Regions from separate parts of the Lysinibacillus sp. CTST325 genome, predicted to be linked through region 1. Evidence: a T-box and tRNA genes for the amino acid it is inferred to sense, from the RefSeq annotation. Region 1 holds a T-box; the other holds one or more tRNA genes.
What was found. The T-box of region 1 lies ahead of ileS (isoleucine--tRNA ligase). A T-box ahead of a tRNA ligase gene usually reads a tRNA of that ligase, here a tRNA-Ile.
Positions count from the first base shown of each region.

Region 2: it encodes a tRNA-Ile, which carries the amino acid that the T-box ahead of ileS (isoleucine--tRNA ligase) is inferred to sense. The anticodon was not compared.

Region 1 is NZ_BAAFHO010000001.1:718,635-746,158, forward strand. It holds gene lspA (signal peptidase II) at 1-423, opposite strand, end outside; gene ACYQ73_RS03585 (hypothetical protein) at 497-685, opposite strand; gene ACYQ73_RS03590 (hypothetical protein) at 710-1,042, shown strand; gene ACYQ73_RS03595 (hypothetical protein) at 1,039-1,269, shown strand; gene ACYQ73_RS03600 (hypothetical protein) at 1,245-1,370, shown strand; gene ACYQ73_RS03605 (hypothetical protein) at 1,367-1,636, shown strand; gene ACYQ73_RS03610 (sodium/solute symporter) at 1,686-3,254, opposite strand; gene ACYQ73_RS03615 (hypothetical protein) at 3,278-3,613, opposite strand; gene ACYQ73_RS03620 (helix-turn-helix transcriptional regulator) at 3,851-5,029, shown strand; gene ileS (isoleucine--tRNA ligase) at 5,172-7,940, opposite strand; T-box leader at 8,239-8,460, opposite strand; gene ACYQ73_RS03630 (DivIVA domain-containing protein) at 8,551-9,075, opposite strand; gene ACYQ73_RS03635 (YlmH family RNA-binding protein) at 9,171-9,959, opposite strand; gene ACYQ73_RS03640 (YggT family protein) at 10,077-10,355, opposite strand; gene ACYQ73_RS03645 (cell division protein SepF) at 10,376-10,873, opposite strand; gene ACYQ73_RS03650 (YggS family pyridoxal phosphate-dependent enzyme) at 10,857-11,561, opposite strand; gene ACYQ73_RS03655 (PRC-barrel domain-containing protein) at 11,712-11,948, opposite strand; gene sigG (RNA polymerase sporulation sigma factor SigG) at 12,322-13,095, opposite strand; gene sigE (RNA polymerase sporulation sigma factor SigE) at 13,210-13,917, opposite strand; gene ACYQ73_RS03670 (sigma-E processing peptidase SpoIIGA) at 13,931-14,764, opposite strand; gene ftsZ (cell division protein FtsZ) at 15,828-16,985, opposite strand; gene ftsA (cell division protein FtsA) at 17,232-18,515, opposite strand; gene ACYQ73_RS03685 (small basic family protein) at 18,613-18,984, opposite strand; gene ACYQ73_RS03690 (DUF881 domain-containing protein) at 18,988-19,707, opposite strand; gene ACYQ73_RS03695 (DUF881 domain-containing protein) at 19,838-20,566, opposite strand; gene ACYQ73_RS03700 (cell division protein FtsQ/DivIB) at 20,544-21,365, opposite strand; gene ftsW (putative lipid II flippase FtsW) at 21,387-22,466, opposite strand; gene murD (UDP-N-acetylmuramoyl-L-alanine--D-glutamate ligase) at 22,507-23,856, opposite strand; gene mraY (phospho-N-acetylmuramoyl-pentapeptide-transferase) at 23,853-24,827, opposite strand; gene ACYQ73_RS03720 (stage V sporulation protein D) at 24,953-26,869, opposite strand; gene ACYQ73_RS03725 (penicillin-binding protein) at 26,928-27,524, opposite strand, start outside.
Region 2 is NZ_BAAFHO010000008.1:182,061-186,763, forward strand. It holds gene ACYQ73_RS18135 (CynX/NimT family MFS transporter) at 16-1,248, shown strand; gene ACYQ73_RS18140 (nitric oxide synthase oxygenase) at 1,307-2,353, opposite strand; tRNA gene ACYQ73_RS18145 (tRNA-Glu) at 2,756-2,827, opposite strand; tRNA gene ACYQ73_RS18150 (tRNA-Asn) at 2,829-2,905, opposite strand; tRNA gene ACYQ73_RS18155 (tRNA-Ile) at 2,910-2,986, opposite strand; tRNA gene ACYQ73_RS18160 (tRNA-Gly) at 2,996-3,069, opposite strand; tRNA gene ACYQ73_RS18165 (tRNA-Phe) at 3,073-3,148, opposite strand; tRNA gene ACYQ73_RS18170 (tRNA-Ser) at 3,156-3,248, opposite strand; tRNA gene ACYQ73_RS18175 (tRNA-Ala) at 3,263-3,338, opposite strand; tRNA gene ACYQ73_RS18180 (tRNA-Pro) at 3,354-3,430, opposite strand; tRNA gene ACYQ73_RS18185 (tRNA-Arg) at 3,447-3,523, opposite strand; tRNA gene ACYQ73_RS18190 (tRNA-Lys) at 3,539-3,611, opposite strand; tRNA gene ACYQ73_RS18195 (tRNA-Gln) at 3,627-3,701, opposite strand; tRNA gene ACYQ73_RS18200 (tRNA-His) at 3,711-3,786, opposite strand; tRNA gene ACYQ73_RS18205 (tRNA-Trp) at 3,834-3,907, opposite strand; tRNA gene ACYQ73_RS18210 (tRNA-Tyr) at 3,912-3,995, opposite strand; tRNA gene ACYQ73_RS18215 (tRNA-Thr) at 4,005-4,077, opposite strand; tRNA gene ACYQ73_RS18220 (tRNA-Asp) at 4,085-4,160, opposite strand; tRNA gene ACYQ73_RS18225 (tRNA-Val) at 4,165-4,240, opposite strand; rRNA gene rrf (5S ribosomal RNA) at 4,251-4,366, opposite strand; partial or broken rRNA gene ACYQ73_RS18235 (23S ribosomal RNA) at 4,555-4,703, opposite strand, start outside.

The sequences.
Region 1 (27,524 bases):
TATTACTACCGCCATTGTTAAAGCAGCATCTGCAATATTGAAGATTGGGAAATTATAATTAATTACTGGAATTAAGACACTTACAAAATCGACCACTTCACCTCTAAAGATACGGTCAATAAAATTACCTACAGCTCCACCTAATAAAAGCATTAAGCCTATTTGAAAAATAGGTTTACCTTTAGCCTCTTTATGATAAAAGTATAGGATAGCACAAATAACGCCTATCGTGACAATGCTAAATAACCACATTTGTCCTTCGAGCATACCCCATGCCGCTCCTCTATTACGATGAGACAATATCCCAAACCACGGATCCCATACTGAAATTCGTTCGCCAAACTCCATATTTTTCACAATTAGCCATTTTGTCCACTGATCTAAAATAACTACGAATACGGCCAATCCATAATATTTATACACAGACACTCCTCCGTTCGCTCAACATCTAACCTATTCTACCATAACAGCCCATCTCAGAATAACTAATATAGCATTAAAATATAGATGAATACCATTGCGTGGGGTTGATTTTTGCTCCGATTGGCGCTTTCTTGCGGATGTATGTTGAGTTATCCGTCGTTTTGGCGGTTCTATCCATGATTTTGGTGATTCTATCCACGGTTTTGGCGGTTCTATCCATGATTTTGGTGGTTCTATCCATCGTTTTGGCGGCTCTATCCATCGTTTTGGACTTTCTATCCGTCGTTTGGACTCTTCTTTCCGTCGCTTCGGCTCTTCCTTCCGTCGCTCTCGGCTTTCTTTCCGTCGCTTTGACCTTTCTTTCCGTCGCATCGGCTCTTCTTTCCGTCGCTTTGATTTTCATCCGTCGCTTTTGCCTTTCTTTCCGTCGCTCCGATTTTCATCCGTCGTTTTGGCCCTTCATTCCGTCGCTCTCGGCTTTCTTTCCGTCGCTTTGACCTTTCTTTCCGTCACTTCGGCTCTTCCTTCCGTCGCTCTGATTTTCATCCGTCGCTTCGACTCTTCTTTCCGTCACTTCGGCTCTTCTTTCCGTCGCTCTGATTTTCATCCGTCACTTTGACTCTTCTTTCCGTCGCTTTGGCTCTTCTTTCCGTCGCTCTGATTTTCATCCGTCACTTCGGCCTTTCATTCCGTCGCTCTCGGCTTTCTTTCCATCGCTTTGACATTTCTTTCCGTCGCATCGGCTCTTCTTTCCATCGCTCTGATTTTCATCCGTCACTTCGGCCATTCCTTCCTTCGCTCTCGGCTTTCTTTCCGTCGCTTTGGCTCTTCCTTCCGTCGCTCTGATTTTCATCCGTCGCTTTGACCTTTCTTTCCGTCGCTCTCGGCCTTCTTTCCGTCACTTCGGCTCTTCTTTCCGTCGCTCTGATTTTCATCCGTCGCTTTGACCTTTCTTTCCATCGCTCCGACTCTTCTATCCGTCGCTCTGGCTTCAATCCGTCATTCTAGCTCTTCTTTTCTCGCTTTTGCAGCTCTATCCATCACTTTGACTCTTTTATCCGTCGCTTCAGCCTTTCTATCCGTCGTTTGGACTCTTCTTTCCGTCACTTCGGCTCTTCCTTCCGTCGCTTCGGCTCTTCCTTCCGTCGCTTCGGCCCTTCTACCGTCACTTTCGTTCCTACAAAAAAAGCTATTGCCATCACTTCATAAGTAATGGCAATAGCTTATCAATTTTTATTCAATGTTATACAGATACAGAAGTTTCAGGCTGTTTCAGACTCTTTTGAATGCACACGCTTCATGAAATCATTGACATCAGCCGGTACTTTTCGATCTAATAATGACACAATAACAACGGATAAGAAGCCTACTGGTACTGTCACTATGCCAGGGATTTTAAATTGTAAGAAGCTTGGTAATGTTCCTGGTAGAAAAATCATCCACATAGATACGCCAAGACCAATGAGTAAACCTGCAATAGCTCCTTTTTCTGTCATTCCTCTCCACCAAATACCTAAAATAAATATTGGTGTAAAGGTACTCGCCGCAACAGTAAAGGCTAGTGCCACTAAATGTCCTATGGATGCATCCTTAACTAGTAAGCCCAATGCTCCATATAAAATACCTAATATAACAATCGCTACTTTCCCTGCAATCACTCGTTGTTTTTCTGTAATATCCTTTTTCATAATACTTGCATATAAATCATGGGCTAATGCACCTGAGCTTGTAATAAATAACCCTGATAAATTCGAGAATATGGCCGCAAATGCACCTGCTATGACTAGCCCAAGCAGCCATTTACCTCCTAGTGCCAGTGCTGTCGTAGGAATAACCATATTGTTCCCGCCAAGCACTAGATCACGCATTACTTCCTCACTTGCTGTACCCGAGATAAAAATAGAACGACCTACAACACCTAAATATACAGCTAATAAGAAAAACGTACTGGCAATCCCGATCGCCATTAATGCTGATTTACGAGCCGCCTTCGCACTTGGATTCGTATAAAATCTTAGTAATATATGCGGCAAACCAATTGTACCTAATGCTAAACCTATTGTCATACTGATGGTTTGCCAAAATGTTGGGAAATAAAAGCCTGTCCCGGTCCATGCAGCACCATCAAAATTAACATCATTTCCATCTAGTGCATATGGTGAGGTTCCTGCAATCGGACCGCTGAATGAATTAATAGCAGCTAAAATTTTATCGTAATGCAAACCACTATACATTGCTGCAATCAACATAACAACAAACGCACCAAGGCGAATCCAAAGCTCTAAAGCTTGGTTGATTGTTGTTCCTTTCATACCGCCTATCCCTACATAGAAGACCATTACAATACAAGTAAAGATGATGCCGAATTCATATGAAGTCCCAAAAAACATACTTAAAATTTGAGCTGCCCCTAATAATTGTGGCGCTGCATAAAAACCCGAAATCGCTAAAACTACAGCTACTGCTACTAGCCTAGCTCGTCTACTATGAAAACGATAGGCTAAAAAATCGGCAACGGTAAATGCACCAAAACGTCTTAATGGACCTGCCACAAAAATAGCTAACAACGTTAATCCAATGGAAAAGCAAAATGCATAATAAGCACCATCATACCCTAATTGAAAAGTTAAACCAGCTATCCCAAGAAATGTAGCTGCACTTAAATAGTCTCCTCCTATTGCAGAACCATTTGTAAACCATCCAAAACTTCGTCCCCCAACAAAGAAATCAGATGCCGTTGCATTTCTTTTCGTTAAATACGTAATGTATACAATTGTCCCCATTAAAGCAATAGTCATTAACATCTTCGGTTCTAATAGAGCTTTCATCATTCAACATACCCCCTAATCTGAAACTACTTATTTAGTATTTCGTATTTCTTTAGGCGTTTTTCGTACAATGCTGTATGCACATACGCAATAATAAAGGCCATTAACATCATTACGACGGTTGTCACAAACCATGTAACTGTTATACCACCCCAAATTTTCTTAAAAGCAAGCTCCGGAGCAAACCAGTTCATAACTGGAATACTAAAAATTAAAATGAAATAAAATACCGTTAAGCTAAAACCTGTAGTAAACTCATCTTTCATAATTTTGTTCGTAGTTTCATCTAGCGATGGAAGATCCTTCACATCTACAGTTCCAGCTTCCACGTATTCATAATCATGACTCCCTACTTCCGCCATATTTCAGCTCCCCCTTTCTGGATCAGTGGATAATTATCTGAAATTTCAAATTATTATTCACTACAATTATTCTATTCTATTTAATCTAGAAAATAGTTACAAAATATTGCTGTATTAGTACAAAAAAATGCTATTATAAGTTAAAATATTTTTATTCTTTTCCATTTTCAATAGAAAGGAGATGTTAGCATATTAAATATTGTTTGGTACATTGAAAATTCAAATGAAAAACAACAAATGGACTACTGGTTAGAAGAATTTTTACCTAATACCTTTATTAACTGTGACGAACCCAAAACAGAGACTTCCACCATCATTGTTTATGAAATCAACCATTTATTTGACTGGGTAAAGATAAATCGGTTAAAAAGAAATTATCCTAATAGTATAACTATCCCTATTGTTGCAGAACACCTTACTTACTCAACTGGTATAGCAATTGAACTAAATTTGCCCGCACTTCTTATAAAGCCATTACAGAAAGCAAAATTTCTAAGAAATGTTAAAAAACTTTATACATCCTACAAAGAAAAACAGGCAAGTACTCTTACAATGCTTGAGTTATCGCAGCAAATTACGCAAGACCATACTTCACCCTTCCGAGAAGCTTTTTTAAAACGGCTTATACGAGGAGAGGTTGAAAGTGAGCAGGAAATAATCCAGTCATCATCTTTCTTATCGAGGCATTGCATCCCAAATATCGTCTTTTTAATCCAAGGCTATATAGATGTAAATGAAGATGGACCTATCCCTCATGATGCAAGCAGTGTTATAACAAATGTATTTCACCAAAACTTTGCTCATAAAGCACCTCTATCCTTTTTACATTTTGAACGTTATTTACTGTTGCTTATGCGCATTCCTAATGAATACACATCATTTAAGCATTGGTCTGAGGGGGGCGCTTGTTTACTTGAGGTTATTGAAGTGTTAAAAAAAGATTATTGTATCCATCTTTTTATGGGGATTGGTGGAGTTTTTCAGGACCCCATGCAAGTCAAGGAATCCTATAGCCAAGCTCGAAAGGCACGGAGGAAACCGCCCGTTCATAGTATTCATATACGATTTTATGAAGATTTAACAAAGCAAGAACAGCTCCAAAAGGCTATCCAATATATCGAGGAGCATTTTGATGAACAACTGACGATCAGTGATGTTGCCAAATATATCAACTTTAGTGCTACTCATTTTAGCAGATTGTTTAAAAAAGAGACTGGTCGCAATTTTGTGGATTATGTAGCCTTTACACGTATCATCAAGTCACTGCCCTATTTGCGAAAATACGATTACACCATCGAAAAAATCTCCTTCATCTGTGGCTTTAACACACCTAATTATTTCAGCCTTACTTTTAAGAAATATGTCGGTATATCCCCAACAGACTACCGCAATACGCAAGAAATATTATTTAAATAGTTCAGAACACGTAAATGAAGCATCCAAGTCACTCCACTACAAAAAAGAATCTGCTAGACCTCAATGACAAAATAAAAAACGCAAGCCCCCCATCACCAAGGAGACTTGCGTTACTAATTATATAGAATGCAGATTCTTGTTTTTAAGCGTAATACTTTGCTACAACTTCTGCACAACGAGCACACACTGTTGGTTGTGATTCATTTGAGCCGACTGTTTCAGAAATAGACCAGCAACGCTCACATTTCTCACCTGTTGCTTTTTCTACAACAATCGATGCATGCTCTAGAGCTAATGCATCTGCAGGTGCAGCATCAATTGACGCTACTTCAAAAGCAGAAACGATTGAAAGCTGTGCAAAATCAATGCTTGCATCATTTAATAATGCTGCCACATCTTCTTTTGCATAAACTGTCACTTTTGCTTCAAGTGATTTACCGATTGTTTTTGCATTACGTGCTTCTTCTAATGCTTTTAAGATATCATCGCGAACATCAATAATTTTCACCCATTTTGCACGTAGACTTTCGAAGTTTTCATGTTCATGTACCTCTGGGAAGTCTGTTAATTGTACAGATACCTCTTCTACAACACCTTGAGCATGTAAATAAGACCACATCTCGTCACTTGTATGAGGAATAATAGGTGACATTACTTTTACTAATGTCATTAATGTGTCATAAATAACTGTTTGCATCGCACGGCGGTCTTTGTTGTCATGGCCTTCGATGTACACAACATCTTTTGCAATATCTAAATAGAATGAAGATAGTTCTACTGCAACAAAGTTATTCACTGCATGATAAACAGCTGCGAAATCATAGCGATCATATGCAGCACGTACAGTTTTTAATACATCCTGCAAGCGCATATAAACGTACTGATCCATTTCACGAAGATCCTCATATGCTACTCGATCTTTCGTTGCATCGAAATCTGCTACATTTCCGTGTAAGAAACGGAATGTGTTACGGATTTTTCGATAAACTTCAGATACTTGCTTCAACATATCCATTGAGATACGAACGTCGGCTGTATAATCTACAGAGGCAACCCATAAACGAAGAATATCTGCTCCGTATTGATCCATAACCTTTTTCGGGATAATTACATTCCCTAAAGATTTACTCATCTTACGACCTTCACCATCTAGCACGAAACCATGTGTTAATAGTCCCTTATATGGTGCATAGCCATTAATAGCTACAGAAGTAATTAATGATGAGTTGAACCATCCACGGTGTTGGTCAGAGCCCTCTAAATATAAATCAGCTGGATATTTCATACCACGTTCTACTAGCACACCTTGGTGAGAAGAACCTGAGTCAAACCAAACGTCCATAATATCGTTTTCTTTTGTAAATTCACCGTTCGGGCTACCTGCATGTGTGAAGCCTTCAGGTAATAATTCTTTTGCTGTTTTTTGGAACCAAATATTTGACCCATGTTCACGGAATAATGCAGAGATATGAGCAATTGTTTCTGGTGTAATAATTGGCTCACCATTTTCAGCATAGAAAATTGGAATTGGTACACCCCATGCACGCTGACGTGAAATTACCCAGTCTCCACGGTCACGAATCATATTATAAAGACGAGTTTCACCCCAAGCAGGTGTAAATGTCGTTGATTTTACAGCGTCTAGCAACTCATCACGGAATGCATCTATTGACGCAAACCATTGTGGTGTTGCACGATAAATAACTGGTTTTTTCGTACGCCAGTCATGTGGATAAGAGTGTGTAAAGAAGTTAAGTTTTTCTAATGCACCGACTTCTTTTAATTTTTCTGTGATTAATTTGTTTGCATCATTGTAGAATACACCTTCAAAACCAGGTGCTTCATCTGTATAGCAACCACTATTATCAACAGGGCTAAGAATTGGTAAACCATATAGCTTACTAATATGATAGTCGTCTTCCCCGTGTCCTGGTGCTGTATGAACACAGCCAGTACCCGCTTCAGCAGTGACGTGCTCTCCAACCATCACAAGAGATTCACGGTCATAGAATGGATGCTGTGCAACAATTCGATCTAAAGCTTCACCTTTAACTTCTTGAACAACTTCATATGACTCCCACTCAAGTTCGTTCGCAACTGTTTCTACTAATTCTTTTGCGATGATGAATTTTTTATCGGCAACAGCAACTACCACATAGATAAATTCAGGGTTCACAGAAATCCCTAAGTTTGCTGGAATTGTCCAAGGTGTTGTTGTCCAAATGATCATTTTAGCATCTGCTGGGACAACACCTTTAGCATCTTTAAGCGCAAAGCTTACATAAATAGAAGGCGATTTAATATCTTGATATTCAATCTCTGCTTCTGCAAGTGCAGATTCAGATGATGGAGACCAGTAAACTGGTTTTAAACCTTTATAAATATAGCCTTTTTCAGCCATCTTTCCGAATACTTCAATTTGACGTGCTTCAAATTCAGGCTTTAATGTAATATATGGATTTTCCCAATCACCACGAACACCTAAACGGCGGAATTGTGTACGTTGGTTGTCGATTTGCTCGTAAGCATACTCTTCACATAATTTACGGAATTCAGCAACAGTCATTTCTTTGCGCTTTACACCTTTGTTCGTAAGTGCTTGCTCAATTGGTAAACCATGTGTATCCCAGCCTGGAATATAGTTTACATGGTAGCCAGTCATAGAGCGATGACGCGTAATCATATCTTTCAGTACTTTATTTAAAGCATGACCGATATGGATATCACCATTTGCATATGGAGGTCCATCGTGTAACACATACTCAGGGCGTCCTTCTGTACGCTCCATCTGTAATTTATTAATGTCCATTTCATTCCATTTTTCTTGCATCTTCGGTTCATTTGCCGGTAAGTTTCCACGCATTGGGAAATCTGTTTTTGGCATTAATAAAGTATCTTTGTACTCAACCATTTTTCAATTCCTCCTTTATGTTTACAAACAAAGAACATATGCACTTAGGCGCTCATTCACACATACGACAGTTATTAGACTCATTACCATAACGTAAGGTTGATTCCGTTTCGACTTGGCGCTTTCTTTGGGGTGTGCGACGATCAACTTATATTCACGGCATACATTTTGAGAAATGCCATCCCTAAGTTCTAGTTATTGGCAAAATCAATACTTTTCAACAACGAAAGTATAGGCCACACGAATAAAAATGGAAGCCTTCCGCCATTTGAACATAAAAAAAAGCCTCTCAATCCCTCAAAGGGACGAGAAGCTTATACTCGCGGTACCACCCTAATTGTAGCACAAAATTGTACTACCACTCTTAAGCACGTTAACGTTGTGCATCACGAAATAACTTACTACATTCAGTTATTTTAGCTCAGAAGTGATGTTCATTGTTATTTGCTTGTTCGGGCTCACACTATCCCCAAATCGCTTAACTACGCCTAACAAATACTGTCTTCGTCTCTGCCTGTTTGCATATCTGTTCAAATTAATTACTATTTCAATAGTATATGAAAATCAAACAATCACGTCAAGTTTCACTTATTGCTACATAATAAAGCGATTAAACTTGATCGGCTTCCTGTGCTTCTTCAACAGATGCTTGAATTTCAGTAAGGTCAATATCATATTGTAGCAAATGATCCCAATCGTCTGCATTTAGTAAATCCAGTTGTGCCTCTACAAGCATTTTAAAGCGATTACGGAATACCTTTGACTGCTTTTTCAGCTCATCAATTTCAATTGTCACTTTTCGAGCCTTTGTTAAAGCCTCATTGATAATACGATCAGCATTTTTTTCTGCTTCCTTCACAATGAGCTTAGCCTCTTTTTGCGAATTTCTTCGTACTTCATCAGCTGCTTCTTGTGCAACAACAATTGATTTTTGTAACGTTTCCTCTAAGGAGCTAAAATATCTCGCTTGCTCTAAGGAAATTTCTAGTTGTCTGTCTACTTCCTTTTTTTCACGTAACAAAATTTCATAGTCTTTGATAATTTGATCTAAAAATTCATTTACTTCATCTTCAGCATAACCTCTGAAAGATTTAGTAAACTCCTTATTATGTATATCAATAGGTGATAACGGCATACGATCCTTCTCTCCTTTACATGTACATTCGTACTTTCTATTATACAATTGTTCCAACAACTTAGCAGTAAAAATTAATGAAATTTACTTGATTTTTAGCTTTTTGGGGTCAATCGACCGATTTGCAAACGAATTTTATCTTTTTTTGTACGACCTTCAGTCATCATCATTTTTATTCGACCGCTTCCACGTACAGATAAAATATCTCCTTCTTGTAATTCAAAAGCAACTGAATCCCGTTCAGCCCAATTGACGCGTACCTTTTTACCTGTAATTAATGCTTGTGCCTTCTGACGAGAAATTTTTAAAACCGTTGAGATAATCACATCTAAACGCATAGAAGAAACCGTATGAGATTCTTCTAGCCACTCATCCTCGTTTTGTAGCAATGGCTCCGTCTCTTTAATCGATTCTACATGAACCTTTACCTTGCCGATGCCTGTTAAATGTAAACGTACATAATCAGCTACCTCCATCGCTACTACAAATTGTATAAGATGGTCATTGACACGAATATCACCGAATTTGCCACGCTCCAACCCTAAAGATAACAAAGCTCCAAGGACATCTGGATGTCCTAATTGAACAAATTTCACAGGATATTGAATCGTAAATACTGTAAGCTGAAAATCTTCCTCCATAGGCTCATAATAAGTAGGATAAATCAGCATGCGTTGTCTTTCTGCTTCATCAAAGAGCCCAGCACTAGCTGTTTTTAATGTGTCATACTGTCCAATTATCGATGCTACAATAAAGCGCTGCCGAGGATCTAAAAAATCAGTAAGCTTTGGAGCATATCGATCCTCTACCTCATGCTGCCAACCTATAACCTGTTCAATGAAAGGCTGTTCATCTTTCCTAAAATGCTGTATTAAATGCTCCATATAACTTCACCTCTATTATCACTCTTTTACTTGTACCATTTCATTGGTATTTTAAGGATATCTAAAAAGTATTCCCCATAAATAAAAAATCCCCACCGTTCGTGAGGATTTCTTTTATTAAAACATAAAGAATATTTTTTGAATTACAATAAAAAGCCCATTTTTAATAAAAGTAAGCATAAAAATTGCCACAATTGGTGAAATGTCAATCATCCCAATTGGAGGGATGAATTTTCTAAAAATCCCCAAATAAGGCTCACATACTTTTTTAAGGAAACGGCCAATTGCTGAATCTTGTACAGCAGGCACCCATGACATTAAAACATATCCAACTAACATATAAGAATACACGTTAAATGCTAATGATATATAACCTAGAATTATCCATAAATCCATATAAACTACAATCCTCGCTATTAATTATCGTCTAAAATAAAATTCGAAATTTCGCCAGACACTTCTACATTATCAGGTGTGCATAGGAAAATATCTTTACCGATTCTTTGAATATCACCGCTAAGTGCATAAACTGTGCCACTTAAAAAATCAATAATCCGTACACCTTGTTCTCGCTCAATACGTTGTAAATTGACAATCGTTGCACGCTTATTTTTTAAGTGTTCCGCAATATCCTGAGCTTCGGCATAAACTCTAGGTTCAACTAAGACAACTTTTGCGCCTTTAGAATTCATGGCTGCCTGCAAACTTACTATGTTATTTGTAGGTGCTGTACTTTGCGGAAAAATTTCCTGAACCGCTGCTTTACGCTCTTTCATAACTTTTTTAGGCTTCGCAGATTGAATCTGTTGCTGTTGTTGTACGGGTTGTTGCTGTTGAATAGGAGCTTGCGTGATTTCTTCTTCTAGTTCTTCCTCAAGATAAAAGAAATTTTTAATTTTATTTTTCATGCTCATCCTGTTCCCTTCTTTCATTTCCAACAAGAGCCGTTCCAACTCGAACAAATGTAGCCCCTTCTTCTACCGCAATTTCAAAGTCATTAGACATGCCCATTGATAACTCGGTACAAGGTGCGTGCGCGAATCCTTGCTCGGCTATTTGCTGTTGACATTGTTTTAATTGCTTAAAAACAGAGCGAATAATTGTATCCTCATCTGTGTTTGGTGCCATTGTCATTAAACCAACAACTTGAATTTTTGTAAAATCCTTTAATGATTCAATAAAAGGCAGAACTTCTTCAATCGATAAACCATGTTTTGCTTCCTCGCCAGATACATTAACTTGTACAAAACATTTTACAGGTTTGTCTGCTCTTTTTTCAATTTCCTGAGCTAAACTCAAACGATCTAATGAATGTAAATAATCAATACTGTTAATAACTTGTCTGACCTTACGTGTTTGTAAAGATCCGATATAATGCCAATGTACATCAGCATGAATCGTTTCAATTTTACGATTTAAGCCTTCAGGACGGTTCTCACCTAAATGCATAAGCCCTGTATCAATTGCTTCTTGTGTTCTTTCTACAGAAACTTCTTTTGTCACTGCAATAATTTGGACTTTTTCTGTTTCACGATTTGCACGTTTTTTTGCTGTTTGTATAAGATCATTAATTTTCTTTAAATTTGCTAAGATTTTTGTCACTGTTTTTCCCAACTTTACAACAATAGTTTCTTTTATTGTAACAAGCAATGCTTGAATTATCAATGAATAGCCTGACCTATGTGAAGTACTTATACCATCCTTATGCTTTAAAATTGCTAAATTTTTTTATAGGCATAGATATTTTTCTCTTTAGGATAATGCTTTTACCAAAATTACATCTTTCCCCACTACAAGTACATCTTTCATATACACTTTCCTAACAGATTCTTCTCCGCGAAAAAAGCCTAGATATTTACGGGGTTCTGCAATCATAAAAGCCGTAACATAGCCTGTTTCTTTAGATACCTCTGCATCTACCACAAATCCTAAAAAGCGTCCATTGCCTGCTTCAATAACTTCTTTTTGCTGTAACATTGAGAAACGCATTTTATCCCTCCCTAAATCAATTACTCTCAACATCGTTTTATCTCAACAAACTATGTTTTCTCTATATATTTATGTGTTTATTGTTGTTTAAATGAACATGAAATGATTAAGGAATCTCTCTTTGGCAAAACGTGTGGTTGATTTCCGTTCCGACTGGGCGCTTTCCTGGGGGCGTTCGATGAGCCCCAAGGAGTCGCCCAGTCTCCACTCCAATCAACTAATTCACATGACATCCAACTTTTTAGTTTTATCGACATCCACCTGCTAAAGAGCAAAAAAAGATTCACACACAAAGCTGTGCTTGAATCCTTTTACTTTCTTAATTATTGACATAAATAAAATGCGCACCGAGCATTCGGATGCGCATTGTTTTTTACTTATAATCTTTCTGCATTGTTTCAATTGCATTTTTTTCTAGACGTGAAATTTGCGCTTGAGAAATCCCCAATTCTTTTGCAATTTCAGTTTGTGTCTCACCGTAATAAAAACGCTTTGCAACAATCATTTGTTGACGATCATCTAACTTTTGCAAACTTTCCTTTACTGACACGTAGGCAACCCATTGATCTTCTGATACATCATCATCACGTAATTGGTCCATCATATAAACAGCGTCTCCACCGTCTGAATAAATGGGTTCCTGTAAAGAAACTGGGTCTTGAATGGCATCTAAGGCAAATAAAACATCTTCCTTTTTCATGTCAATCATTTCAGCAATTTCTTCAATCGTTGGTTCTCGTAAATTATCGGTTATCCATTGCTCTTTTGCCTGCATCGCCTTATACGCAATATCTCTTAGAGAACGAGAAACACGTAATGCATGATGATCACGCAGATGGCGACGAATTTCACCAATGATCATCGGTACAGCGTATGTTGAAAATCGTACATTATGCTTCAAATCAAAATGATCAATGGCTTTCATGAGGCCAATACAGCCTACCTGAAATAAATCATCTGCCTGCTCACCCCTGTAGGCAAATCTACCGACAATACTAAGCACTAACCTTAAATTGCACATTACAAGCTCTTCCCTAATCTCAGTTTCTCCAGCTTGTAAACGAATGAATAGTTCCTTCATTTCCTCGTGCTTTAAAATTGGCAAAGTCGATGTATCTAAGCCGCAAAGATCTACTTTAGTTCGCATATTCGATTCCTCCGGATGTTATTCTCTGACTAAACCGTTACATCAGTTTGTCCGAGAGAAACGAGAATATGCACAAAAGCTACGACCAATTTTAGGTAGGGTAAATTTCCCTCTCTAAGATATTGGCTGATTCAGATTTTCACGTAAATCTTGAATAATTTTCTTTTCTAATCGGGAAATATAGGATTGCGAAATACCTAAATGATCAGCAACCTCTTTTTGAGTCATTTCAATTTTTCCATTGAGACCAAAACGACATTCCATAATATATCGTTCACGTGCACCTAGTAAATTAATGGCATGAAACATATGTTGACGCTCAATTTTCTTCTCTACATTGTCTAAAATAATATGCTCTTCAGTTCCTAAAATATCAGACAATAACAACTCGTTTCCATCAGCATCGGAGTTTAATGGTTCATCTAATGAAACTTCACCCTTCATGCGACTTGTTTTACGTAAATGCATCAAAATCTCATTTTCAATACAACGAGACGCGTATGTGGCAAGCTTAATATTTTTATCTGTATTGAACGTTTCAATCGCCTTTATTAAACCGATAGAGCCAATACTTATTAAATCCTCAATCGGTGTACCCGTATTATCAAAACGTCTAGCAATATAAACAACAAGACGTAAATTACGTTCAATTAGTGTATCTCTAGCTCGTAAATCACCATTCATAAAGGATGCAATGACTGTAACTTCTTCTTCTCGACTTAGTGGCACTGGCAATGAATCATTTCCCCCTATATAGTACGTTTCACGACTCCGAAACTTACTCCAAAATTTTTTCAAGCTAGCAAGTAGCCTAAGAAGCAATAGTTCTCCCCCTCTATGAGTTATTTGAAAGCGCTGAAAAATGTAAAATTGCTGCTGTGCTATGTGGAAAATTTTTAGCTTTTTTTGTTAAAACGATATATTCATTCGTTTTCACTTGTGAGTGCTCCCCTTTGATATGCCACTCTTCAAAGCGAAAACCTAATACAACCGATTGCTGTTGTACTGTATTGACATGAATAAATCGAATATAACGCTGATAATCTTCTGAAAACATAGATACATTATACGGATCAGTTTCTTGCCATTCTAATAATGATTTGCAAAATGTTGCAGGTAAGTGTGGTCGTAACGCTGCATAAGAGACAAAGTGTACAGGTTTTCCTGATAGTGGTTCAATCGCTTGATTTCCCGTATCCGCAAATGCAGAAAGCGGTATCTTTACATCAAAAATTTTTAACGTCGTATCAAACACAAACTGACCACTTAACCGCTCAAGCTTTACAAATCCCCATTGCTTATAAAAAGCAAGAAGATTACCAACTGCTAATAGTAGGCAAATAATTATAAAATGGACAACAGAAAGATTCTTTAAATACGGTTGTAATGCTGTTAATAATCCACCAATAATAATTGTTGCTGTTAAAACGATTGGTCCTTGCTTTTGAAAGCTTCGAATCTTGAAGCGAAAAGCTAGTCCGATCAGTAAGATAAAACTCAGTAGCGTCGTTAACAGCATTTGTCCACCTATTACAGCTACAAAACTACTACAAATAGAACTCATTAATAATCTCGTGTTCTTTACAAAAACCCCTGTTACTTTTGCCGTAAACTTGAGTATCGCTAGATTAAAAAGGGTATTAATGAGCACCAGCCATTCTCCATACATAACAGCCGCCTCCTACATACAAAGTTAGCATGTTACTCCCACAAATATTGTCAAACAATCGCATCATTTTATTAAAATGTTTTGACAAAATACATCTTTTCCTTACACATTTGAACATAATTAATTTTTTATACGCTGAAAATGGCCAAGGAAATTTTTATGAATGTTGTAGCGCTTTATATGAGGATGATTTCTGTTCCAGGCTATCCGCCGCTTTTCTAAGAGGCAAACATCGAGCCGTTTCCTCCATTATTGTTATTGCTGTCGTTTTGTTAACACTGCGCTTTCGCACAAAAAACATCTATTGCTGTCGCTTCGTTTACACTGCACTTTCACACAAAAAACATCTGTTGCTGTCGCTTCGTTTTCACTGCGCTTTCGCACAAAAAAACATCTGTTGCTGTCGCTTCATTTTCACTGCCACCCATTTGTTTAAATTACGTGTATCACTTAATTTAAAGCGACGTGTCAGAGGATACTTGCCATGTGAATTAGTTGATTTACGTTCAGACTAGACTACATAATAAAGTAAAAGGATTCACACACAAGGCTGTGTGTGAATCCTTCTTTTGCTCTTTTGAAGGTGGATGTCGATAAAAATTAAAAGTTGGGTGATAAAACGTGTAAGTTAGTCGATAAAATTCAAAAGTTGGGCGATAATCCCTGAAAGTGTTCCGATAAAACTAAAAAGTTGGAGACTGTGCGACTCCTAGGGGATCAGCGGCACAGATGCGACACTGTAGCGAGCACGTAGGGGAACGCATCACGTCCTGTGATAACGCCTTCGTGACCAACATCGTGTTGGTCCAAGCGGCTCATCGGACGCCCTCAGGAAGCTTTGCTTGCGCGAAAGCGAAGCGTCAGCGACAAGTGCTCAGTCGGAACGGAAATCAACTCCACGCTATTGTGATGAATTCACTGCTATATAAATACTTTGAAGATTTATCGGAACAAAATCTCGTTTTATCGGACTAATCTCAGTTTTTTTCATTTACATATTATCAACATAAAAAGCTCGTATTTCACATAATGTAAAATACGAGCTTTTTAGAAGGTTGGATGCTTATCCGCGATTTTTACGGTTACGTAAAAATGCTGGTACCTCAAGCATGTCATCCTGTACATAATTTTGTTGATTTTGACGTGGTTGTTCTTGCTGTACATGTACTTCTTGACGTTGCTCACGAATCGGAGCTTGCTGTTGTTGTGCAGCTTGTCTATTTGTATTTAACGTCGGTCGTGCAGTATTACGCTGTTGCTGTAAAGCTTCCTCTGAGAAACCAGTCGCAATTACTGTAACAATAATTTCATCCTTTAGATTTTCGTTAATAACAGAACCGAAAATCATATTAACTTCTTCATCTGAAGCAGATGCTACAATATCTGCAGCCTCTTGTACTTCAAATAGGCTAAGATTTGAGCCACCAGTAATATTCATGAGGACACCTTTAGCGCCATCAATTGATGATTCAAGTAAAGGACTTGAAATAGCTTTCTTAGCTGCTTCTGCAGCACGGTTTTCACCTGTAGCAATACCAATACCCATTAACGCTGAACCTTTGTTAGACATAATTGTTTTTACGTCTGCAAAGTCTAAGTTAATAAGACCTGGTGTTGCAATTAAATCTGATATACCTTGTACACCTTGTCGTAAAACATTATCTGCTTCACGGAATGCCTCTAGCATTGGCGTAGATTTATCGACAATTTGTAATAGCTTGTCGTTCGGAATGACGATTAAAGTATCAACAGACTCCTTCATGCCACCAATACCACCGATAGCTTGTGTTTGTCGTTTGCGACCTTCAAACGTAAATGGACGCGTTACAACACCGACTGTAAGAGCTCCTAAATCGCGAGCAATTTGTGCGATTACTGGCGCGGCACCAGTACCAGTCCCTCCGCCCATTCCGGCTGTAACGAATACCATATCTGCACCACGTAGAACCTCTTCTAATTGTTCACGGCTCTCTTCAGCAGCTTTTTTCCCTACTTCAGGATTTGCACCTGCACCTAATCCACGTGTGAGTTTTGTACCAATTTGTAGCTTTATTTCTGCTTTCGATAAATTTAGCGCTTGTGCATCTGTGTTTACTGCGATAAAGTCAACACCTTGTACACCATGTTCTATCATTCGATTGACAGCGTTGTTACCGCCGCCACCAACACCAATGACTTTTATTACTGCAAGTTGATCAACACTTGTATCAAATTCTAACATTTCTTTTTCCTCCCACGGTAACTCGACTCTGTATCATTCATTACGCATTCAAGATCAATTATGCCTCGGTATAATTGCGTCCGGAATCGGCTTTGTGCTGGCACAAAGAACTCCTTTCCGATTCCGTGACATCCGCCGGAGGCATTAACTTCTTTCAGCAGGTGTTTGGACATCTGCTGAAAAGTAGCTTAAATCCGCATTCATCTCTCACCACCTATAGAGGTGGGAGACTTCTGCTGAAAGAAGTTAATCAAAAAATTTATCAAATAATTTTTTTGCTCTTCCGATCACGCTTCCTTTTGATTCTGAAGGTGCAGCATATTCTTGCTTCTTAGGTGTGGCTGTAGGGGATCCTACAACTGCATATTCAATAGGCTGCGTATTAGTACTTTTTCCATAAAAATCATCTTCTAAATAGGCGTAACGAATAAGTCCAACTGCCGTCGTAAATGAAGGCTCTCTAACGCCAATATAGTCAGGTGTATATATTCTAACACGTGTTTGCAGAATCTGGCGTGCCAATTGTGCAATTCCCTCAAGCTTTGCAACGCCTCCTGTCAAAACAACACCGCCTGGTAAATCTCTTACACCTAGACGGGCTAACTCGTCGATGACTAACTCAAATAATTCTTCCAAACGAGCACCAATTATTTCTGATATAAAGCGCTGACTGTACTGATCTGTTGAATCTGTCCCTACAACGGGTACTTCAAAGAGTTCATCATCTGATGCGTCATCATAAAAGGCATGTCCAAATTGATGTTTAATTTGTTCTGCCTGTTCTGTTGGTGTTTTTAAGACGATTGAAATATCTTTCGTAATATGATCGCCACCAACTGGAATGACACCCGTATGTGTTAACAGTCCTTCTTCAAATACTGTAATAGTCGTTGAACCGCCTCCTAAATCAATGAAAGCGGTACCTTGGTTTTTTTCATCCTCTGTTAATGCAAAGAAACCTGCTGCTAATGGTTGTAAATAGATTTCTCGAATACTTAGACCTGCACGTTCTACACAACGTAAAACATTGTGTAAAAGTGTTTTAGAAGTTGTGATCATTGTGGCATCCATTTCTAAACGAATACCAATCATACCTCGTGGATCTTTGATTTCATCTAAATTATCCACAATAAATTGTCGTGGAATAATGTTTACTAATTCACGTTCAGGAGGTATTGACATGACTTGTGCAGATTCTACCACTCTATCTAAATCATCATCTGTAATTTCTCTATTTTCACTATTTACAGCGACAACACCTTTAACTAGCTGTAACATCGTCTGGTTAGCAGGAACACCTAAAACGACTTCATTAATTTGATACCCTGTCATTCGTTCGGCTTGATCTATTGCTTTTCGAATCGATTGAACTGTTGCATCAATATCAACAATTGCACCTTTTCGAACTCCATTCGATTTTACATTTCCGACTCCAATTACATGTAATTGGCCGTCGCTCATTTCACCTATTAATACCTTGATAGAGGAAGATCCTATATCAAGAGAAATATATAAATCTTGCTGATTCAATTAGCTGCACCTCCTTGAAAAAATGCTTCTTATTCTCATTCTATTGTAAATTCGGCATAATGTCTAAGCAAATCGAGCATTTTGCTCAATTTTTCTCTCATTCTATGGAATTTTTGTTCCTTTTATGACGTTTCTCATCCAAACGGGTTAGTAAAATACGCCTAATTATTGCTATATTTTGGAACAAACGTACTCCGAAAGCGAAAATAGCAGCTAAATACAAATCTATCCCTAAATACACACCCAAAAAGGCTAATCCTGCTGCTAAAGCTATATTAAAAAAGAATCCTGATACAAATACTTTATCGTCATATACTTGCTGTAATTGAGCACGAATACCGCCAAATAACGTATCTAAAGCTGCTAAAACAGCTATTGACAGATAATTTTCATATATAGAGGGTATTTGTATATTTGTTAACAAGCCAAGGGCAAGTCCAAATATCAAACCTAAAAATGGTAGCCACATATATTATTCTCCTTTTTCCACCTCTGTTAAATAATCATTTGTCAATCGCTGATCAAATGCTGGGATTGTTAAATGCTCAGTTGGTTCCTCTATTATTAAATTAAAGTTATCCAAATAAAAGGAATCGATAAATGTAGAAGCTTGTAACGAGTTGTACATTTTTTGAGCTTCTTTAAAAGAGCTTGTCCCAACATAAATTTCAAAGGGTGGTGAGGACAGTGGTACACTGTTCACTGTAGTCTTTCCATTTATGTCTCGAATGGCTGTCGTCTGAACAACCCGATTTCCATCAATCGAGACACTCGCTGCATTGTTTTTAAACAGAGCATTTAGTAATTGGGTTAGTAAATCAGGTGTGATTTCTTTGATTTCAAACCCCATTTCAACTAATTCTGGTGCTGGTTCAACTCGAAGTATAACTCCTGGACCTGTGACTTCCGTTAGCCCGGCCTGTAGTTTTAAACGATTCAGCGTTTCATTTAATGCTGACTGTAAATTTGCTTTCTCAGATTGCTCATAGCGACCCACTACTTCATTAAGTGAGCGAATTTCTGCTAATAATGCGGAATGCCTTTGCTTCTCTTCTGCTAATTCCTCTCTTATGGCCCAAATATCTCGTGTATCTCGCTCAGCTGGTTGCTTTATGGTATTGTATTGTACCGCTATCATCAAACCGATAATAAATAGCACGATCGTTATTCGGGTAAACATATTTTTTTTCAAAATAGCCCCTCCTAGACGTATCGTAACCCCTCACAGATTTACGCCTTAGATCTTGAATTATGCAAAATTATCTATAAGCTACCTAGAGGCTATAACCAAATTTAATTTGTAAATATTGACTAGAAATCGTTTAACTTTCTACTTTTGCTTTTGGCATTGTAAGCTTTTGATCTTCTTCTAATGATACAACAATATTGTCATTTAATAATTGATCCACAACGCCACCAGTTAAGTTTAAGGCAGCTATTAATGTTGCTGAATCTCCTACAGCTTCGACGACGAATGGAGCTGGATGTTGCTTACCATCAATAGTAATGACTGGTCCATTACAACGTATATAAGAATTCGCCAAAACACGTTGACCATTAATAGCAATTGCTTGCGCACCAGAAATTTTAAGCTCATTGAGCAATTTAAAAATATGACTTTCGTGCACGATATACTCATTAGGATTAGCGGATTTTGGACTGTAATCACCATCTTGAAGGGTAATACGTATCCCTTTTCCTTCTGAATTTAAATCGCCTAACAACAAGCGTAAATCCTCTGCTTCTTCAACAAGCTTTGTATAATCCTTTTTGCTAGCGACAAATGATTTTTCATACTTGCGAATTTTTTCTTGCAAAGCATTCGCCTCTTCTGATAATTCTTTATTGCGCTCTTGCTGTGCAATTAACTCCTCACGATAAGAATCCTCTTGCTCGAAAAGCTCCTTATTAGTCGAACCTGCATCTCGATTATCTTTTGCCTGGTTGTAGGAATAGCCAATGATAAACCCCATACTCACACAAACAATAAGCAACTGAAATTGTTTTCTAGAAAAGAAATTTTCTTTGCTATTCTTTTTCTTGTTGTTCATCTTTTTCCACTTCCTGGTTGGCCGCATCTTGATCTAAATCAATATTTGCTTGGTTGTACTCACTATTGAAAGGACGATAATACGAGCCGACCTCTAAATCAATAACCCCCTTCTCCAAATTTGGAATTTGTGCCACAAGTGAAGGGTAATGATTTAGCTTTTCTGCTAAAGTTTGAATAACGGCACGAACTTCATAGCCATCGTTCATATAGAGCTTGATTGCATTAGGATTTGTCTCATTACTGTTTGTATTGACTTGAGAAATTAATGCTAATACTTCTGGATTTAATTGAGCTAATTGCTTGACCAGCTTCTTAATGGTCTTTTCGCCAGTTATGCCGATAAATACAGGTGCATCAATCGGGATATCATCCCCAGCTTGTTCAAAGCGCTTGCCATTTTCAAGCAATGGATAATAAGTACCGTCACCAGCTAAGTACGCAACCTTTTTCCATTCTTTAATTTCTATTGTCACACCTTGAAGCCAATTACGTTTAACATGTGCTTCTTTCACCCATTTATCCTTTAGTAATATTTTCTCTACGTCTTCTACTTTAAATCCCCACATCGACTTCCCAGTTGTAAGAGTACTTGTCTTCATATAAAATTGTTCATCTACTAATCGAGCACCGTTGACTGATATGTTGTTGATTTTACTGTAAGGAGATTGAAAATAAAGGAGTACTGCTAACACGATAAAGAAAAGTAATATTAGCACTATGAATTTCCGATTTGTACGCTTTTTTCGTCGCTTTTTTAGCGTAGGTATGCGATCTTCTATATCAATTACTTTCTCCAAAAAAGTACTCCTCCTTTATATTTATTTCGCTAATTGATAAATAATACCTATTATTAGCCACATTGTTACTAAAGATGTTCCTCCATAGCTGATAAAAGGCAATGTAACACCTGTTACAGGAACTAAACCAATTACTACTGCTATGTTTAGAAATGCTTGTACGGCAAGCATTGTTACTAGTCCAATGATTGCGTAATAGGATGTTCTTGTTTTAGCACGCACTGCAAATTTATAGCCTGCATAAATCACCAGTACGAAAAGTGCTAAAATAACAAGCCCACCAAGCAATCCAACCTCTTCAAGAATTATTGCGTAAATAAAGTCATTTTGTGGTTCGGGTAAATATAAAAACTTTTGCCTACTTTGTCCAAAACCATGCCCGAAAATTCCGGCAGGACCTATAGCCATTAATGATTGTACAGCCTGAAACCCACTACCTAAAGGATCGACCCACGGATCGATAAATGCCTGAATCCGCTTTAGTCGGTATGGCGCTGTGACGATCAAGCCTACTAATCCAGCAATCCCAGCAACCATAAAGATCGCATAAAGCTTTAAAGGATACCCTGCCACAAAAAACAATAGAAACACAGACACAACTAGAATAAAAACTGAACCAAAATCAGGCTGTAGCATAATAAGTACAACAGGCAATAATAAAATCAATCCATGCCGCCAATTAATAATCGACGTACCTGTTTTATGCTGCGCTAAAATATGGCTCATGTATACAATGACTGTAATTTTCGTTAGCTCTGCTGGCTGAATTGTTAAAGGACCTATGCCAATCCAGCTTTGAGAACCATTTCGAACTAGTCCAATTCCTGGTATCAGTACAAGGACTAGTAAAATTAGCGAAAATATATAGGCCAGTTTCCAAAAGGACTGCTCTTTCAAAATATTTAATCGAATAGTGATTAAAAACACTACAATAGCTACCGCAAAGTATAAACTTTGCTTCATATAAAACGGCATTTTTCCACTATAATGAACGGCACTCCAATAGGTACCTGCAGAATAGACGAAAATAATGCCGATTATAGAAAGCATCAATGTTGTGACGAGCAATAAATAGCTTTCTTTCCCTCTCAGTATTGCCATCCTTCCAAGTCAAGTATATTCTAAAATAGTTACAGGCTCATTACAGCTTCATTACAGCATCAATAAAAACATCGCCTCGTATTTCAAAGCTGTCATATTGATCCCAACTTGCACATGCTGGAGATAATAGAATAACATCGCCTTCTGCTGACATTGGCGCCGCGTAATGTACTGCATCCTCAACATTTTGGGCAATGACAGTTTGTTGTACACCACATGACTTTGCAAATTCTACAAAGCGTAGTCCTGTTTCTCCGAAGGCAACAACACCCTTTACATGGCTCATACATGGACGTAATTCTTCAAATGAATGTCCTCGATCTAAGCCACCTGCCAGTAAAATAACAGGTGCTTGGAATGCATCCAAAGCACTTTTTGTTGCTAAGCAGTTTGTTGCTTTTGAGTCATTGTAAATCTTGCGTCCGTTCCATTCACGTACGAACTGAGTACGGTGACGAACTCCTCCAAACTTTGCTAAAACTTCTTCCATTTTAGCTTTGTCACAGCCGAGTAAAATACAAGATGCGACAGCTGCTAAAATATTTTCTAAGTTATGCTTACCAGGCAAAGCGATATTTGCTCGATCTAGATATGGCTCACCTTGCCAGTAAATTGTTGTATCATCCGCACTAATTCCTTCATCCATACGTCCCTTAGAACTAAATGGTATCTTTTTAGCTTTTGATTGTGTTGCATAACCAACAACAATTGGCTGATCAGCATTATAAATAAAATAATCGCTTTCATCTTGATTACGTGTAACACCAAACTTTGCCTCTGCATAGTTGTCAAACGTCCCATGATAATCAAGATGCGCATCATAAAGATTTGTTAATATAGAAATTTTTGGTTTAAAAGTTTCGATACCCATTAATTGGAAAGATGATAACTCTGTAACAATTACATTATCCTTTTTTGCTTCTCTTGCAACACCACATGCGACTGTTCCTATATTCCCTGCAATTAACGGTTCTAAACCTCCGTTATTCAGCATGTCGAAAATTACTGTTGTCGTAGTTGTTTTACCGTTTGATCCTGTAATACCGATAAACGGCGCTTCACTAATTAAATAGGCAAGCTCAATTTCTGTCCATACGGGGATTCCACGGTTTATTGCATCTGCTACTATTTTGTTGCTATAAGGAATCCCTGGATTTTTCACTACTAATTCAAAGCCTTCATCGAGTAAATCCTCTGGGTGACGGCCACAAATAACTGTAATTCCCTTTTGCAATAGACCTTGCGCATCTGGGCTTTCATCAAATGGTTTTGAATCATTGACCGTCACAAATGCGCCAAGCTCATGTAATATCTCAGCTGCAGCCACACCACTTTTAGCAAGACCTAAAACAAGGACTTTTTTATGTTGTAAATCTGAAAAGTTTCTCATAAGAACGCCTCCGATAAAACTGCAATCAATGCTACTGCTAAAGCAGTTGACCAAAAGACAAGTACTACCTTCCATTCTGACCAACCTGATAATTCAAAATGATGATGAATAGGGCTCATTTTAAAAATACGTTTTTTACGAAGTTTGAAGCTACCTACCTGTAAAATAACGGATAATGTTTCAATAACAAACACCAATCCAATTAATAACAGTAGAAATTCTGCTTTTACTAAAACAGAGACCATGGCTAAAGCTCCACCTAATGCTAACGAACCCGTATCCCCCATAAATACCTTTGCAGGATTCGCATTAAAAAGTAAAAATCCTAATAATGCACCTGTTACCGCAAATGTAAATAAGGCGATATCAGCTTGATCTTGGAACAGAGCAATAACACCAAATGCTGCAAAGGCAATAGATGCAGTACCTGCCACAAGTCCATCTAATCCGTCTGTTAAATTCACTGCATTCGAAAAGCCCACTAACCAGAAAATTAAAAAGGCTACATAGAAAATACCAAGATCGATCGTCCAATCTGTAAATGGTATAGCAAGTGTTGTATCAAACGATCCTACATGTAGTAAGAAATAGGCCAAGATTGCAATGACAATTTGACAAATAAGCTTTTGAAGTGATGTTAGTCCTAAATTACGTTTAAAAACAACCTTTAAGCTATCATCAAACAAGCCGATTAACCCAAACCCTATTAATACTAATAACAGTACGACGGTTTGTGTTGTAAATAAATCTAAAAAGCTACCTACACCAACAGTAGTGAGGATAATGGCAAGTAAGAAAATAATGCCACCCATCGTTGGTGTACCAGCTTTTTTCATATGGGATTGTGGTCCCTCTTCACGAATACTTTGCCCGAACTTTAATCGGCGAAGAAGTGGAATACTAATTGGTGCCAGGATAACTGTTACTATAAAAGCAAGAGCTAAAATGGTAAGTGTTGTTGCGAGTTTCATTGAAAAATCTCCTTTAAATCTTGTTTCACTTTCTTCTTGAAGAAAAAAGCACAAACTTTCATGTATTTATTACTACCCTTCATTATAATAGTGGTTCTTTCCCATTTTTTAAAGGTAAAGTTATATTAGTTCTCTAAATAAAGGTGAATGGTGCCATCTTGTTTAATAACACTATCCACTTCAGGCAGTTGATTGCCAATTTTAGTACCTTCTCCATGCCATTCAATACGGAATGGATATTGTTGCTTGGCAATATCGTCCTTCGTTTGACCAATAAAACTTGGTACCTTCACAGTAATTGGGTCACCCCAACGATAATCCTTTTCAAGCTGTTCCTTCGATTTTTCAATGCCAACAAAAGGTGCAACGTCTTCAATAATCTGGCCAACGATTGGAGCTGCTATCACACCGCCAAACTGTGTTCCCTTTTTCGGGTTATCTACTGCTACATAAACGACAATTTGCGGATTATCCGCAGGTGCGAAGCCAATAAACGATACGATATATTCACCGTCTTTATAGCGACCATTTTCTACTTTTTGTGCTGTACCAGTTTTGCCACCAATCCGTAATCCATCTCGGTAAGCTTGACGTCCCGAGCCCTTTGCGACAACAGATTCTAATGCACCTCGTACCTTTGCAGACGTCTCCTCACGAATAACCTGTTTTTTAACTTCCGGTTTAGTCTCTTCTATAACTTCTCCAGTATTAGGATTTATAATTTGCTTCACAACATATGGCGTATAAAGCTTGCCCCCATTTACTGCTGCAGCTACTGCTTGCACTTGCTGAATTGGTGTAACGGCAACACCTTGGCCAAATGAAGTTGTGGCCTGCTCAACAGGTCCAAAAGAATCCTTGGAAAATAAAATCCCTGAAGCTTCACCAGCGATGTTAGAACCTGTTTTTTTGCCAAAACCAAAATCTTTAACATATTGTAGTAGTTTTTCATTACCTATTCGCTGACCTAATTCAATAAAGCCAGGGTTACAAGAATTTTCTACAACTTCGAGGAAGGTTTCAGAGCCATGACCTTCACGCTTCCAACAGCGCAATCTTGCTCCGGCAACCATTGAATAGCCTGGATCATAAAAAGTATCCTTCTCTAAATCCACTACATTTTCTTCTAAAGCAGCACTGAGCGTTATAATTTTGAACGTTGACCCTGGCTCATATGTCATCCAAACTGGTAAATTTCGATTGTAGATAGCAGGCTCTACCGTTTGATATTCTGCTGGATTGAAGGTTGGATATGAGGATAACGCTAAAATCTCGCCAGTGTTTGGATTCATGGCAATCGCCATTGCTTGGTCAGCATCATAACGCTCCATTGCCTGTGACAGTTCACGCTCGACGACCTGCTGTACGTCTACGTCTATCGTTAGCTCGATTGTTGCGCCATCTTCACCAGCCTTCCAGGCGCTCTTTACGTTCGGTAAATTATTCCCTTTCGCATCTGTAAAGATCCGTATTGCAGAAGAATTAGCCTGTAATAACTTATCGTATTCATATTCAATTCCAGCTAAACCTTGAGCATCATAACCTGTGAAGCCTAAAAAACGAGATAATAGGGTACCGTAAGGATAATCCCTTGAATAATCGACACCACTATATAACCCCTCAATCTGCATACCTTGTAACTCTACTGCTTTTTCGTAGGGAATATTTTTTCCTTCAGGTGCCAGCTTTACTAAGTATTCTTTTTTCTTCATTTTTTCTAACAGCTTTTGTTCATCTACGCCCAAAACTTGTGCAATTTTCGCTGCTGCTCCTTCAATATCCTTGCTTTGCGAAGGCATGAAATATAAAGTTGGCGCAAGCTTATTTGTGACAATATTTTTCCCCTTACGATCAGTAATATGCCCTCGCTCATTGGCAAAAGGAATTTCTCGGTCCCAATTCTCTTCGGCTTTCTTTGTCAGATCTTTTTGATCTAATACTTGTAAGAAGACAAGCCTAATAACAACCGCAACAGCTACAAACATAAACAATACGTATAAAATACGCAATCGCTTTTTGGAATGGATAGAAATCCACTTCATTCGACATCACACCTTGTTTTTTACAACGTATGAAATAAAGTGGGCTTCTATTCAGGGTTTATTCAGTTGTTTCACCTTCGGGTGGGGTTTCTACATCTTGCTTAAAACTTTCAGCTGGCGTTTTCAGCTTCACGACAATCGGTGAACTATCTGAAATTACCGTTCCTGCCGAGACGCTCTGACTAGCTACAAAGCCCTCTCCAACAACTTCAATTTCTAAATTTGCCATTGTCTTAAAAGCAAGTACATTACGTAACGACCAATTGGTGAAGTCTGGCAACGTTATATCACCCTCAGTCTTTAAAAATACAAAATTACCTTTTACAAGTTTTTGAGGACCCTTTGGATATTGATCAATAATTTTACCGCCACTACCAACAATAACTGGCTTTAGACCATCGTTCGCAAGCTCTACTTGTATAGCCTCAGCACTTTTACCTGTGTAATCTTGTATTTTTGTATCGTCAACATGCTTTACATCTTCTGGATTAACATTTAAATACTTTAAGCTATTTAACATAACTGGGTTAAATACTTTTGACACTGGTATAGAACCAAGGTCACCCTTTAACTTTGGTCTTTTTACAGAAACATACATAATGAGCTGAGGGTTATCAGCAGGAGCCATCCCTAGGAATGAATACAAATACTCGTT
Region 2 (4,703 bases), on a different contig from region 1:
AGTGATTCAATCAAAATTGTTCTAACAAGGGGGATTTATTTGACTACTCATGAACATTCCGATACTTATCCTAGCAGGAAAATTAACTGGAAAGGCACAACCTTATTACTCGTTATCGGAGTAATTTGTATTGCCTCGACATTACGGATGCCGCTAACAGTTGTTGGACCTATTATTTCCTTTATCCGTGAAGACCTCGGCATATCCAATATACTAGCAGGCTTTCTAACAACGATCCCATTGCTAGCATTTGCAATCATTTCACCATTCGCTCCAATTGTCGCACGTAAATTTGGACTAGAAGTAACATTATTTTTATCAACTATTCTTTTAGGGGGAGGGATTGTACTACGCTCCCTTGGCACAACTAGTTTACTCGTATTTGGTACGATGCTAATTGGTATAGCCATTTCATTCGGTAATGTACTAATTCCAGGATTACTTAAATTGAAATTTCCCTATCACGTAGGTTTACTTATGGCATTTTTCACAATGTCGATGAATTTGACAGCTGGACTCGGTGCTGGCATTAGCTATCCTGTTGCCAATTCATCACTTGGTTGGCAAGGTGCACTGGCCATCTCACTTGTTCTTGTGGTGTTAACCATTGTAATTTGGATTCCACAGTTGAAATTTAATAAGCCTGAACCGACTGTTAAGACTACGAAAGAACGTACACCATTATGGAAATCACCTGTTACTTGGGCAGTAGCGGGAGCTATGGGATTTCAGTCATTATTATTCTACACAACTGCCGCTTGGATTCCTGAAATATACATAGCACAAGGATTAGCTGCAGACCGTGCAGGCTGGATGTTTTCCATCATGCAATTTTCACAAGTCCCAATGGCTTTAGCTGTGCCTATTATCGCTAGTAAAATGACATCTCAACGTCCTCTCGTATTAATGTTTACGGTATTTTACTTAGTTGGCTTTATCGGGGTAGTGATGGAATGGACAAGCCTCGCTATACTGTGGATGGTGCTACTAGGCTTAGCCGGAGGTGCTTCATTCGCATTAGCGATGATGTTCTTTACTCTACGTACCCGTACAGCTTTTGAGGCAGCCGATTTATCAGGATTTGCACAATCATTAGGATATTTATTAGCCGCAATCGGTCCAATCTTATTTGGTTATTTACATGATTTATTCGGTGGCTGGAATATTACTGGCTGGTTATTTGTTGTCGTAGTATTGATACTCTTCATATGTTCATTTAGGGCTTCTAAAAATGAATATGTGAATTAATAAAGGCAGCTCATAATCTTATTTCAACGGAAATAAGATTATGAGCTGCCCTTCTCTATTAATAAGGTGGTTTCTGATAAAAATAATTTGGTATATTGTAAACATTAACATAAGGCTTATGGAAAATATGAGTCGTAGCTGGTGAAAGAGGTGGAATCAACCACGCCCAATTGCCTGTAACCTCACGATTCGCTGCTGCTTCTGTTTCCTCAAACAATTTAAATTGCTGTGCAGCTGTATGATGATCTACTATGCTGACACCGTCTTCTTTAAAGGAATGTAGAACGGCTATATTCAGCTCAACTAATGCACGATCACGCCATAGAGAAGCCTGTTTCGTTGTATCGAGGTTGAAAATTCCTGCTATAGCAGGCAGCATATTATAACGCTCATGATCTGCTAAATTACGTGCCCCAATTTCTGTCCCCATATACCAACCATTGAATGGGGCCGCCTCAAAATCAATACCTGCCATTTGGAAGCGCATGCTCGAAATAATCGGCACTGCATACCATTTTAATCCTAGCTTCTCGACTCGAGAGGATTCTGGATGACGAATCGGTACCTGTAGTACATAGTCGTCAGGAATCGTAAACAATTGAGGCTCCCTTCCATCCATCTGTACAACAAGTGGAAGCACATCAAATGCTGTTCTCTCACCTTGCCAGCCAAGTGATTCACATACTTTTGTAAACTCAACAGAATGCAAATCACCAACGATTCCAGATTCCGTTTCATAGCCAGCATAACGGATTAGCTGATGATTCCATATACGAACACGCCCTGGTGCAAAAACCGTTATTGTTGGGCGAATTTTCCCATCATTTGTTGCATACTCAATATGTTCAAGCAATGCGTTGAAAATATCCTCTTCATTTAAAATATCACGGGCATCTACAACATGCAGCGATTGCCAAAATAATCGGCCAATACACTTATTACTATTGCGCCAAGCCACTCGAGCGCCAAAGATTAATTCTTCCGTTGTCGGTATATATTCTCCTGCCGTTTTAATTTGCTGTAATTTATTTTCTAGCCATGTTTTAGACTCATTTTGTTCTACTTGATAAAGTTCTAAAAACTGCTGTACTTCTTGTAAATTCATATTGAATTCCTCCATCTATCCTCATATTAGAGGAATGGAACTATAATCACCACGAAAAAATCTGCCAGAAAACATACATATTTTATATATGAAATACTTTGTTCAATATTTTATTTCATCTATTTTATTTTTATAGTTACTTATGGTGCCGATTTTGAGTAGACATTATAAAAATTAGGGGAAATTACAGAAGAAAAAATTGTTGAGCATGGATTTGCTATTATAACGCTTTTTACGCCTAAGTAAGTAATACACGAGACGCATTAGGCCTCTTTTGCACTCCGTTTGCAGCATTAAGGGTAGACGTTATTACGTGTGCATTTCCTTAACGTATGATGATCTTTGTTTGTCAGTATAGTGGGCATAAAAAAAGCATGTCGCACTAATGTGCAACATGCTTGATGACCCGTACGGGATTCGAACCCGTGTTACCGCCGTGAAAGGGCGGTGTCTTAACCACTTGACCAACGGGCCGTGGCTCCGAAGGCAGGACTCGAACCTGCGACAACCTGATTAACAGTCAGGTGCTACTACCAACTGAGCTACTTCGGAATAATGGTGGGCCTAAATGGACTCGAACCATCGACCTCACGCTTATCAGGCGTGCGCTCTAACCAGCTGAGCTATAGGCCCATTATTTTTTGGAGCGGGTGATGAGAATCGAACTCACGACATCAGCTTGGAAGGCTGAGGTTTTACCATTAAACTACACCCGCAGATGGTGGGTCAGGACGGAATCGAACCGCCGACACTTAGAGCTTCAATCTAATGCTCTACCAACTGAGCTACTGACCCGGAAAAATGGAGGAGGTAGAGGGATTCGAACCCCCGCGCGGTGTTACCCGCCTGTCGGTTTTCAAGACCGATCCCTTCAGCCAGACTTGGGTATACCTCCGGAAATTATATAAATGGTGGAGCCTAGCGGGATCGAACCGCTGACCTCCTGCGTGCAAGGCAGGCGCTCTCCCAGCTGAGCTAAGGCCCCAACAATCAGGAAAGTTGGTCGGAATGACAGGATTCGAACCTACGACCCCTTGGTCCCAAACCAAGTGCTCTACCAAGCTGAGCTACATTCCGATATTATTAGGCTTTTTGGCGCGCCCGACAGGAGTCGAACCCATAACCTTCTGATCCGTAGTCAGACGCTCTATCCAATTGAGCTACGGGCGCATTTATAAAAACTGATGAGCCATGAAGGACTCGAACCTTCGACCCTCTGATTAAAAGTCAGATGCTCTACCAACTGAGCTAATGGCTCAAACTAAGAAATGAATGGCTGGGGTACTAGGATTCGAACCTAGGCATGACGGAATCAAAATCCGTTGCCTTACCGCTTGGCTATACCCCAATTATTAAATGGGGCGACTGATGGGAATCGAACCCACGAATGCCGGAACCACAATCCGGTGCGTTAACCACTTCGCCACAATCGCCACTATATGTAAACATAGCAGTCTTTGATAACGAGTACCTCGAAACCTGGCAGGGGCAGTAGGAATCGAACCCACACCAAAGGTTTTGGAGACCTCTATTCTACCGTTGAACTATGCCCCTAAAATGGTGGAGGGGGACGGATTCGAACCGCCGAACCCTAAGGAGCGGATTTACAGTCCGCCGCGTTTAGCCTCTTCGCTACCCCTCCAAGGGATGATGCCGGCGATAGGAGTCGAACCCACGACCTACTGATTACAAGTCAGTTGCTCTACCAACTGAGCTACACCGGCATAAAAATGGCGGTCCCGACCGGGATCGAACCGGCGATCTCCTGCGTGACAGGCAGGCATGTTAACCGCTACACCACGGGACCAAAATGGTGGAGGATGACGGGCTCGAACCGCCGACCCCCTGCTTGTAAGGCAGGTGCTCTCCCAGCTGAGCTAATCCTCCTGGGTATAATGCCTAGCGACGTCCTACTCTCACAGGGGGAATCCCCCAACTACCATCGGCGCTAAAGAGCTTAACTTCCGTGTTCGGTATGGGAACGGGTGTGACCTCTTTGCCATCATCACTAGACTATTGTCGGCTTTCAATATACGTCGTATTTCTTCGTCAGCTTCTGTCGTTCAGTCAGTCACGTACTTGAGTACGCTCCTTCCTTCTCTCCATCGCTTCCTCGAACTACTCATATCTTGAAACCCTTGGTTGAAAGAATTATTCTTTCAAAACTGGATAAACGGTGCATTGAATGTTTCAAACTTTTTTTGGTTAAGTCCTCGATCGATTAGTATTCGTCAGCTCCATGTGTCACCACACTTCCACCTCGAACCTATCTACCTCATCGTCTTTGAGGGATCTTACTTACTTGCGTAATGGGAAATCTCATCTTGAGGGGGGCTTCATGCTTAGATGC